Regions from separate parts of the Terracoccus luteus genome, predicted to be linked through region 1. Evidence: predicted binding sites of a transcription regulator. Region 1 holds the regulator's gene; the other holds the start of a gene.

Region 1 (5,487 bases):
GGGCCACCGAGGCGCCCGTCGTGACGCCCGTCGTGACGTCCGGCGCCGGGCCAGGGGCTGGCGCGACGGCCCACCGTCGGTCCGGGTCGGGCGGGCCGGGGTGGCGGGGCAGGTCGGCCATGGCACCACCGTATTGGTCGAGGGCCACTCGCGACGGGAGCGGTCGGGTGGGCCGTCGGCAGGTCGCCGCCATCCCCGCCCTCGCCGGGTGGACGGGCGCGGTGGGAGCGCCCGGTCAGCCGGTGACGAGCGCGGGCGCCTCGGCGCCGGACGCCTGCGTGCGGCTCGAGCCGGCCGCCGCCCGGGCGGCCTCGCACAGGGCCTGCAGGGCGGCGCCGACCGCAGGGACCCGCTGCAGGTCGGGGGTGGTCACGGCGAGGATCTGGCGACGCGACGGCGGTGAGAGGGGCAGCGACACGACGTCGTCGTGCTTCGCCGCGCCGAGGATGATGTCGGGCACGAGGGCGACCCCGAGACCGGCGCTGACGAGCCCGATCTGCGCGACGTAGTCCTCCGTCTCGAACGCGACGTTCGGGGTGAAGCCCACGCCGGTGGCGAGCGAGAGCAGGTAGCCGCGACAGCGCGGACACCCGGCGATCCATTCCTCGTCGGCGAAGTCCGCCATCGAGGCGGTCCCTGCGTCGGCCAGCGGGTGCGCGCGGGGCACGACGAGGCGCACCTCGTCGTCGAGCAGGTGCCGGGTGACGAGCAGCGACAGGTCCTCCTCGAGCTCGCCGAGGTCCTGTCCCTCGTAGGCGAAGACGACGGCGATGTCGCAGTCGCCGGCCCGCAGCGCGGCGAGGGACTCCGGCGGCTCGGCCTCGGTGAAGGTCACGCTGATGTCGGGGTGGCGCGCCTTGACGATCGCGAGCGAGCGCGGCACGAGCGTCGCCGACGAGCTCGGGAAGGCCTGCAGCCGCACCCGACCGGCGCGCAGCCCGGCGATGGCGGTGATCTCCTCCTCGGCGGCGTCGAGGGCCGCGAGCACCCCGACGGCGTGGCGGGCGAGCACCCGACCGGCCTCCGTGAGGCGCACCTGCCGGCCGTAGCGCTCGACGAGCACCGTGCCGGTGCGCTGCTCGAGCCGGCGCACCATCTGCGAGATCGCCGGCTGGGTGAACCCGAGGGCGTTGGCGGCGCTCGTGAAGCTGCCCTCGTCGGCGATGGCCTTCATGACCCGGAGGCCGGCAGCGTCGATCATGCCCCGATCATAACAACCACTTATGGATGCCGGTCGCGGACGTCATGGTGAGACGCACGAGAACGTACGCTGGGACGGTGACGCAACCGCCCGGCATCCCCGCGCGTGGCGCCACCCGACTGGCCACGTCCCGCACGCTGCCCCTCGAGGTGAGCGACCTCGGCACCTTCGACGACCTCGTCGACCTCGTCAGCGGCGGTGGGGTCGTCGTCCTCTCCGGCGCCGGCCTGTCCACGGAGTCCGGCATCCCCGACTACCGCGGCCCCGACGGCACGCGCCGGGTCGAGCCCATGACGTACGGCGAGTTCGCCGGGTCGAGCGAGGCGCGGCGTCGGTACTGGGCCCGCAGCTACATCGGGTGGCAGCGGTTCAACGCCGCGGCACCGAACACCGGTCACCGTCGGGTCACCCAGCTGCAGCGGGCCGGCTTCGTCGGCCCGGTGATCACCCAGAACGTCGACGGACTGCACCAGGCCGCGGGCGCCCGGGACGTCATCGAGCTGCACGGCTCGCTGGACCGGGCGGTGTGCCTGACCTGCGGCGAGGTCACCTCGCGCATCGGCCTGCACGAGCGGATGACCCAGGGCAACCCCGGCTTCATGGACCGTTTCGCCGCGGCGGCGGAGGCGGTCGGGTCGCAGTGGGGTGAGCAGGTGCGCCCCGACGGCGACATCGTCCTGGCCGACGACCTCGTCGAGACCTTCCACCCGCCGCGCTGCCTCGTGTGCGGGCACGACACGGTCAAGCCGGACGTCGTCTTCTTCGGCGAGTCCGTGCCCCGCGAGGTCGTCGAGCGGTGCTTCTCCCTCGTCGAGCAGGCGCGGGCGTTGCTCGTGCTCGGGTCGTCGCTCGCCGTGATGAGTGGCTACCGCTTCGTGCGCCGGGCCCACCGCGAGGGGGTGCCGGTCGCCATCGTCACCCGGTCGGCGACGCGCGGCGACGCGGAGGCCAGCCTCCGGCTGCACGCGCCCCTCGGTGACACCCTCGACGCGCTCGTCGAGGCCCTGCACGTCGAGCCCTGACGCACGGACGCCCGCCCGACGGGAGGTCGGGCGGGCGTCTGCGTCGGTGGAGCTCTCGGTCGGTGCTCGGTCGGTGCTCGGTCGGTGCTCGGTCAGACCACGATCGTGCCCTCGGTCATGCCCTGGTCGTGCGTTCCCGGTCAGACCCGGCGCAGGACCGCCGTCACCTTGCCGAGGATGGTCGCGTCGTCACCGTCGATCGGTGAGAAGTCGGGGTTGTGCGGCAGCAGCCAGACGTGGCCGTCCTTGCGCTTGAACGTCTTGACCGTCGCCTCGTTGTCGAGCAGCGCCGCCACGATGTCACCGTTCTCGGCCGTCTGCTGCTGGTGCACGACGACCCAGTCACCGTCGCAGATGGCCGCGTCGACCATCGAGTCGCCGACCACCTTGAGCAGGAAGAGCGAGCCCTCGCCGACGAGCTGGCGGGGGAGCGGGAAGACGTCGTCGACGACCTCGTCGGCGAGGATCGGCGTGCCGGCCGCGATGCGACCGAGCACCGGGACGTACGTCGCCTGCGGACGCGCGTCACCCGAGCCGGTGTCGTCGGCGCCCGCCCCGTCCACGCTCGGCAGCGGCGCGCCCGGCGAACCCGAGGCCGGGTGGCGGGCGGCGGAGGCGTCGGGGGAGACGACCTCGATGGCCCGGGGGCGGTTGGGGTCGCGGCGCAGGAAGCCCTTGCGCTCGAGGGCCGCCAGCTGGTGGGAGACGCTCGAGGGACTGGCCAGGCCCACGGCCTCGCCGATCTCGCGCATGCTCGGCGGATACCCGCGACGGTCGACGGAGTTGCGGATCACCTCGAGCACCCGACGCTGACGCACCGTGAGGCCGTCACCCCGGTCGCGGTCGGGCAGCTCGGTCACGTCAGCCATGGTGTCCCCTTCGTCGGTCTGCGCCGCTGCGAGAGGCCCTCTCGGGACCCACTGTCAGTGGTGACTGGTGTGGTTGGTGATGTGAGAGCAGCGTACGAGGTTCGAACACACATGCCAAACATCCGTTCGAGGCGTGTCTCGACTTTGTCGGGCCACCGTGCTAGAAATCGTACAGACGTTCTATCGAACACGTGTCCCGACGATCCACAGGGCGCGCGGACACCGCTCTCGACCGAACCGACCGACCAGGCCGACCTCCTCACCGGGGGCCGGAACGAGGAGGACACCATGGGCGCCACCGTCCTGAGCTTCGCCGACCCGAGCCCCGTCACCCCGGCCCGCGCCGTCGGCGCCGCACACCCGTCCGCCGACCCGACCCACCCGGCGTACGGCCGCCCCGGCCGGCCTCGGCTCGTCTCACTGCCCACCGGGGCCGACGCCCTGGGGCGGGTCCGCCGCGCGCGGCCGGTGCTGCGCATCACCCGGCTCGGGCGCCTCGTCCTCGTCACCGGGACCCTCGCCGTCGTCATCGCCCTGAGCGTCGGGCTGGCCGGCCAGCTGGCGTCGGCCGGTGGCGAGTCCCGTCCGGTCATCGTCAGGTCCGGTGAGACGCTCTCGCAGATCGCCGCGCGTGAGCTGCCCGACCTGGCCGTCCGTGACGGCGTCGTCGCGCTCCAGCTGCAGAACTCCCTCGCGAGCGACCAGGTCAGCGCCGGTCAGCAGCTGCTCGTGCCCACGCCCTGACCTGTCCTCGAGTCGTCCCTGACCGGTCCCCGACCCGTCCCGCGAGCCCACCGGGCGCGGGGCCTCAGACCGCCGCACGACCTCGTCCTGCGGCTGGTGCATTCGGCGCCTCGACCCCGCCGACCGCACCCGGACGCCGCACCTCGCCACCGGGGTGCGGCGTCCTCCCGTCGTCCGCCCCTGTCGTCCTCCGCTGCCGTCTTTGTCCGTCGTCACGCCTGTGGACGGCTGCCGACGTCGGTGTCGTCGGTCGCCCTACCCTCGCCACGGGGGCAGGGAGAAGGAGCGATGCGGTACGAAGTGGAGCCCGGTGACCTCCGGGCCGAGGCGGCCGGGCTCGGCGAGACGAGCGGAGCCCTCCGAGCGGTCGACCTCAGCGGCGTCTGGGCCGTCGTCACCCGGGCGATCCCGGCGGGCACGACCGCCCGGGCGGTCCCGGGCGTGGCCGCAACATGGGCCGACGAGCTGGCGTCGGCCCGGTACGCGCTGACCCGGCTGGGCACCCATCTCTCGTGCGCCGGCTCCGGCTACGACGCCGTCGAGGGGTCCACGGCGGCGCTCCTGACCGGACCGTTGGGGGGTGCCTCCGACGGGACGGCGCCGCCCGTGACGCAGGCCTCATGACCTGGGACGCCGCGGCGGTGGGGCGGCTCGGCGTCGAGGCGGTCGAGCAGGCCGGCGCCGACCTCGAGCGTCAGCGGGCCCGTCTCGTCGAGGTCGCGGCGGCCCTCGTCTGGCGGCGGGCCGCCCGCCACACCTGGCGAGGTCCCGCCGCCGACGAGGCGGCTCGTCGGTATGTCGAGGCCACTGCGCACGTCACGGCCCTCGCCGGCCGTCTCGGCGCGAGCGCCCAGGCCCTCGCGGCGGCGGTGCCGAGCCTGAGGTCGGCGCGCGACCTCGTCCGCCGGGCCGACGACCGCTGCGCCCAGGTCGGGGGCCGCCTCACGCAGGCGGGCCGCTACGTGCCCCCACCGCCGACGCCGGCGGCCGCCGACCCGGTGGTCGCCGCCCACCGGGCCCGGCTCGACGCGGTGGTGACCGCCGAGGTCGACGCGCTGGTGCGCCGGGCCGTCGACGTCGCCGACACGGCCGACCGAGCCCTGTCCCGCGCTCTGACGTCCGCGGCGTCGGGTCGCTCGCTGGCGGCGTGGCTGACCACCACCTCGCCACCCGCACCGCCGCCGCCGGTCGCGGCGGTCACGGGCGCGCAGGACGCCTTCCGGGCGGCGGCCTGGTGGCGGTCGCTGACCTGGTCGCAGCGCGAGGATGCAGTCCGCCTCCATCCCGAGTGGGTCGGCCCCCGAGACGGCGTCCCCGCCTGGGCCCGGCACGAGGCCAACCTCGTGCTCCTGTCGCGGCTCGAGGCCGAGCAACGGGCGCGCCTGCAGGCCGTGTCGTGGTGGGACGTCGACGGTCGGCAGGAGGCGCAGGAGGCCCTCGACGACTTGCTCACCGTCCGCACCGTCCTGGGCCGGGCGTTGGGCGGGGAACGTCGCCGCCTGCTGCTCGTGCAGGCCCCGTACGGGCGGGTCAGGGCCGTCCTCGCCGTCGGAGACGTCGACGGCGACCCGCACGTCGCGACGCTCGTCGGCGGGCTCGCGACCTCGGTGCGGGGCGACGCGCTGCGCCTCGACGACACCGCCGTCCGCCT
Region 2 (5,487 bases), 620 kb from region 1:
GGCGCCGCGGCCTCGCTCGTCGCCGCCGTGCCGACCACCCTCGTCAGCGACCTCGACGCGGCCTGGTGGGCCACGTGCTCACCGGTCGTGGGCGGGATCGCGTACGAGGGCGAAGCCGTCCTGCTGCCGTCCGGGCCAGGGCTCGGTGTCACGGGCTGGGTTGTGGCGGGCGCGGACCGCCCCACCACCCGGGCCTGAGGCCGGGGTGGTGGGGCCGTCGGAGAGGGTTCCGCGCGCCGGCTCAGCTGCCGGGTCAGTTGCCGACGACGCGCAGCGAGAACGAGCCCGAGCCGGCATCCTGCACGGAGGCCGTGATCCCCACGGCGCGGAGCGACTCGACGGCCGCCCGCTGCTCGTCGGGCACCTGGGGCAGGTACTGCTTCTCGAGGCGGTCGAGGTCGACGTACACGGCCGCGGTCGCCTTCGACGTGTCGCCCATCGCCGCCGTGAAGGCGTCGGAGTCACCGAGGCGCCCGCCCGACTTCAGCGCGCCGACGTAGTCGGGAGTCGTGCCGAGGTAGAGCGTGTCGCCGTCGACCTCACGGGTGAGGGTGCCGGGGGCCCCGGCGGTCCGCTCGAGGGTCTCGACGAGCTGGTCGGCCCGGTTGGCGTCGGTGGAGACGATCTTGGCGCCGATCGAGGGGACGCCGTCGCCGAGCTGCTGGTCGGGCACGGAGACCGTCAGCGACCGGCCGAGCAGCACCTGCGCGTCGTCGGGCAGGGTCACCCCGAGCTGCTGCTCGACGGCGGCGAGCCGGTCGGCGCCGTCGCCGGAGCCGTCGATCATCTTCTCGATCTGCGGCCACGCGGCCTTGAGCGCGTCGCCCGCACCGGACACGTGCACGGCGGCGAGCGTGTCGTCGGGAAGGTTCGCCAGCTGGGTGCCGTCGCCGGGCGCCGGGGTGTACCCGGGGATCGCCGTCACGCCGCGGGTGATGCCGGCCACCTCGACGTACGAGGGGTCGAAGCGCATCGCGACGGCGACACGGCCGCTGGCGGCGCCCTTGGCGCCGGCCAGACCGGACAGGCCCGACATCATGGCCGAGCCGTTGCCGAGGCCGCCGAGATCGCCCAGACCGCCGAGGTCGCTCGTGCTGCGGCCGGAGCCCCGGGACGACTCGAGCTCCTTGGCGGCGGGGGCGGTGTCGAACCAGGCCGAGGCCACGCCCTGCTCGCCGAGGGCCGACATGTCGTCGCTGAACTCGGGGTCGGCGGCGAGGCGTCCGCGGTCGACGGCCGCCAGGGTCGCGTCGCCCTGGCCCTTGGGGGTGACGATGGCGTAGCCGTCGCGCAGGCGCAGGTCGGTCTCGTCGGCGCCGTCGCACGCGAGCAGGCGGGTGAGGACGTCCTGGGCCTTGCCCTCGTCGCTGACCTGCACGGCCACGGCGACGTTCGGCTTGCCGGTGGTGCCACCGGGCCGCACGGCGAGGCCGACGCGGTCACCGAGCCACGGCTCGATGTCGCCGCTGTAGGAGAAGCGGGAGACGCAGTCGCTCTTCGCGTCGGCGGTGATGGCCTCCCACACCTTCTGGCGCGGGTCGCCGGAGCCGAGGGTGTCGCGCACCTGGGGCAGCTTGCCGAGGAAGCGCACGGCCGAGACCTTCTGGGCCGCGGAGGGGTCGACGTCGAGGCGGACGTAGGCAAAGGCGTCGCCGGGCAGGACGTCGGCCGGCTGGGCGCCGCCGCCGCTCAGCTGCGAGGCGGCGAACGCGCCCGCCCCGCCGACGACGAGGGCGGCCGCGACACCGGCGGCGATGAAGGCCGGACGCCGCCGGCTGCCGGCGGCCGGAGCGGTGTCGTCGCCGAACCCGACGCCCTGGGCGCCGGCGGTCGGGCCGCCGGCGGTGGGGCCGGCCGCGGTGGGGTAGCGGTACGAGGGCGTCGTCGCGGCCTGCGGCGGCTGCGGGGCCGGGTCGGTGCTGGGTTCGGGCGTCGCGCCCGGGTGCTGCTCGGTCATCGGTTCTTCTCCCCTGGTCGTGGGCGTCCGCAGACGGGCGGGCCGCCTGCTCACGCTGCGGTCGATGCTACCCGTCGGGTGTGACGGGGACCGGGGCCGCAGCGTCCGTGCGACGCCCGCCCCGACGGCCCGGTTCCCTCCGTCGACGGGCGCGCCGGACGGCATCCGACTGGGGTGTCGGCGGCCCGGGTCGCGCTCTCGTGGGGTCACGTCCACCGCTTCGGTCAACCCTCCTACCCGACGGTCGCCCGAGTGCGCTGCGTCGTCACCGTTGGGCGCGGTGCAGACTGGGCGGGTGCGCCTCAGCCACTTCTGGACCCTCATGGACGACGTCTTCGGCCCCGCCTACGCCGGCACCCTGGCCCGCGACCACGTGCTCGGTGCCCTCGATGACCGCACTCCTGCGCAGGCGATCGAGGCCGGTGTCCCGCCGCGCGAGGTGTGGGCCGCCCTGTGCGACGACCTCGACGTGCCAGAGGCGCGCCGGCTCGGACGCGACGTGCGCCCGGCCCCTGGCGCGCCCGGCGGCCACGAGGGACGACGGTGAGCGGCCACCCCGGCGCGGCCGCCATCACGTTGCTGCGCGGCGACATCACGACGGAGACGGAGGCCGACGCCATCGTCAACGCGGCGAACTCGTCGCTGCTCGGCGGGGGTGGCGTCGACGGGGCGATCCACCGCGCGGCCGGTCCGCAGCTGCTGGAGGAGTGCCGTCGCCTCGGCGGCTGCGAGACGGGCGACGCCAAGGTCACGGGTGCGGGCCGGCTCGCCGTGCGCCACGTCGTGCACACGGTCGGGCCGGTGTGGCGCGGCGGGACGTCCGGCGAGCCCGAGCTGCTGGCCTCGTGCCACCGGCGTTCGCTCGCGGTGGCCGCCGAGGTCGGATGCCGGGTGCTGGCCTTCCCGGCGGTGTCGTGCGGCGTGTACGGCTACCCGGTGGACCGGGCAGCCGCGGTCGCGTTGGGCACGGTGGCCGACCGGTTGCGCGACGCCGGGCCGGACGACGTGCAGGCGGTGCGGTTCTGGCTTTTCGGTGACGAGGTGCACGAGGCGTTCGCCCGGGAGCTGGAGTCACTGCGCGGCTGACCCGCGGCGTGTCGTGTCGGTGTCGAACATCTGTTCGGTAGTGTTCTCCACAGGTGGTCCGCCACCGACCGCATCGTCCACAGGCCGTCTCGTGGAGCAACCCGATGTCGGCGGTCCCACCTAACGTCTGACCCGACAGCGCACCCCAGTGCACGACTCACGACGAGCCGTCACCTGCGTGAGGTCGGGTCGAAGGTAGACGACCGACTCGCAGACGGCAGACAGGTGGCCGACATGGCAACGCTTCCCGACAAGGACAAGGCCCTCGCCACGGTGATGGGGCAGATCGAGAAGAGCTACGGAAAGGGCGCGGTGATGCGCCTCGGCGACGACGTGCGGGCCCCGATCGAGGTGATCCCCACCGGCTCGATCGCCCTCGACGTCGCCCTCGGCATCGGCGGGCTGCCCCGCGGCCGCGTCGTCGAGGTGTACGGCCCCGAGTCCTCGGGCAAGACGACGGTGGCGCTGCACGCGGTCGCCAACGCGCAGAAGGCCGGCGGCATCGCCGCCTTCATCGACGCTGAGCACGCCCTCGACCCCGATTACGCGAAGAAGCTCGGTGTCGACACCGACGCTCTGCTCGTGTCGCAGCCCGACACCGGTGAGCAGGCGCTCGAGATCGCCGACATGCTCATCCGCTCGGGTGCGCTCGCCATCATCGTCATCGACTCGGTCGCGGCGCTCGTCCCGCGCGCCGAGATCGAGGGCGAGATGGGTGACAGCCACGTCGGCCTCCAGGCCCGCCTCATGAGCCAGGCACTGCGCAAGCTGACCGGCGCGCTCAACAACACCGGTACGACCGCGATCTTCATCAACCAGCTGCGCGAGAAGATCGGCGTCATGTTCGGCTCGCCCGAGACGACGACCGGTGGCAAGGCGCTGAAGTTCTACGCCTCGGTGCGCCTCGACGTGCGCCGCATCGAGACCCTCAAGGACGGCACCGACGCCGTCGGCAACCGCACCCGCGTCAAGGTGGTCAAGAACAAGGTGTCGCCGCCGTTCAAGCAGGCGGAGTTCGACATCCTCTACGGGCAGGGCATCTCCCGTGAGGGCGGCCTCATCGACATGGGGGTCGAGCACGGCTTCGTCCGCAAGGCCGGCGCCTGGTACACCTACGAGGGCGACCAGCTGGGTCAGGGCAAGGAGAACGCCCGCAACTTCCTCAAGGACAACCCCGACCTCGCCGACGAGATCGAGAAGAAGGTCAAGGAGAAGCTCGGCGTCGGGCCGCGCGTCGACCAGCCGGCGGCTGCGGACGTGCCCGTCGACTTCTGATCGCCGGGGAGCGCCGCGTGAGGGGTGGCGGGCCGGGCGAGCACCGGCCCGGCGGGCCGTCGCTGTCCGGAACCGCGTCGGGTTCGGTCGAGGAGCGGTTGGCCCGGGCGGCCGCCGCCCTCGCCGAGGCCGAGGGGGTGGCCGCGACCCGGTCCCGATCGGGTGACGGCGCCTCCGGCGGGTCCGGCTGGTCGAGCGGGTCCGCCGGTGCCGGCCGGACCGGCAGCACGAGCCGACCCGGCGGGTCGGGTCGTCGGGGCCAGGGTGGACGCGCCGGTCGGTCCGGGGGGGCGGGTGCCGCCGACGAGGCGAGCTCCGGGCTGGACGGCGTGGCCGACGCCTCGGACACGCCGGACACGTCCGGCGGAGTCGAGACCGGCCCGGACGGGCGGCGTCGCCGTCGGGGCCGCGGGGAGCGGTCGGCACCACCGGACGACCCTCAGGCCGGCCCGGACGACGCCGACCCGGAGTCGGTCGCCCGCAGCATCGCGTTGCGGCAGCTGAGCATGGCCCCGCGCAGCCGGGCCCAGCTCGAGAAGAAGCTGAGCCAGCGCGGCTGCGACGACGACGTGGCGGCCCGGGTGCTCGACCGGCTCACCGAGGTCGGCCTCGTCGACGACGGCGCGTACGCCGAGATGCTCGTCCGCTCACGTCACGCCGGCAAGGGCCTGGCCCGCCGGGCCATCGCGCACGAGCTGCGCGAGAAGGGCGTCGACCGCGACCTCGCCGACGAGGCCCTCGAACAGGTGGACACCGACGACGAGCGGACCCGGGCGGAGGAGCTCGTCGCGCGACGGCTGCGCTCGCTGCACGGTCTGGCGCCGGAGGTGCAGGCCCGCCGGCTCGCGGGGATGCTCGCCCGCAAGGGCTACTCGGGTGACGTCGCCTGGGCCGTCGTGCGTCGCGCCGTCGACGAGCCCCCTGAGCACCAGCGCGACTGACGGACCTGACGGTTCGGGTCCCGGGACGGATGGGGACACGCCGAGGGGCGGGGACCTTCCGGTCCCCGCCCCTCGGCGTGTGTGTCGCTGCGTGCGGTGGCGCGACCGGTGTCAGTCACGTGTCACACGTGTCTGGCGCTCGTCAGTCGCTCGTCAGTCGTGGTGCACGCGCGGGCGTCCTCGGCGGACGCGGTGGGTGGCTCAGACGTCGACCGACGGGGCGGCCGG

What was found. Region 1 encodes LexA, which represses DNA repair genes until DNA is damaged. Its sites were predicted from a motif close to TCGAACANNTGTTCGA; they were not measured.
Region 2: the regulator LexA is predicted to act here: its motif matches at 3,066-3,081, upstream of recA (recombinase RecA).

Annotation. Positions count from the first base shown of each region.
Region 1 covers NZ_RBXT01000001.1:535,234-540,720, forward strand. The annotation lists gene DFJ68_RS02585 (LysR family transcriptional regulator) at 236-1,201, opposite strand; gene DFJ68_RS02590 (Sir2 family NAD-dependent protein deacetylase) at 1,246-2,223, shown strand; gene lexA (transcriptional repressor LexA) at 2,364-3,092, opposite strand; gene DFJ68_RS02600 (LysM peptidoglycan-binding domain-containing protein) at 3,381-3,836, shown strand; gene DFJ68_RS02605 (hypothetical protein) at 4,125-4,460, shown strand; gene DFJ68_RS02610 (alpha/beta hydrolase) at 4,457-5,487, shown strand, end outside.
Region 2 covers NZ_RBXT01000001.1:1,151,528-1,157,014, forward strand. The annotation lists gene DFJ68_RS05280 (dipeptide epimerase) at 1-198, shown strand, start outside; gene DFJ68_RS05285 (DUF3352 domain-containing protein) at 254-1,957, opposite strand; gene DFJ68_RS18665 (DUF3046 domain-containing protein) at 2,253-2,504, shown strand; gene DFJ68_RS05295 (O-acetyl-ADP-ribose deacetylase) at 2,501-3,043, shown strand; gene recA (recombinase RecA) at 3,278-4,318, shown strand; gene DFJ68_RS18440 (regulatory protein RecX) at 4,648-5,259, shown strand; gene DFJ68_RS05310 (YceI family protein) at 5,461-5,487, opposite strand, start outside.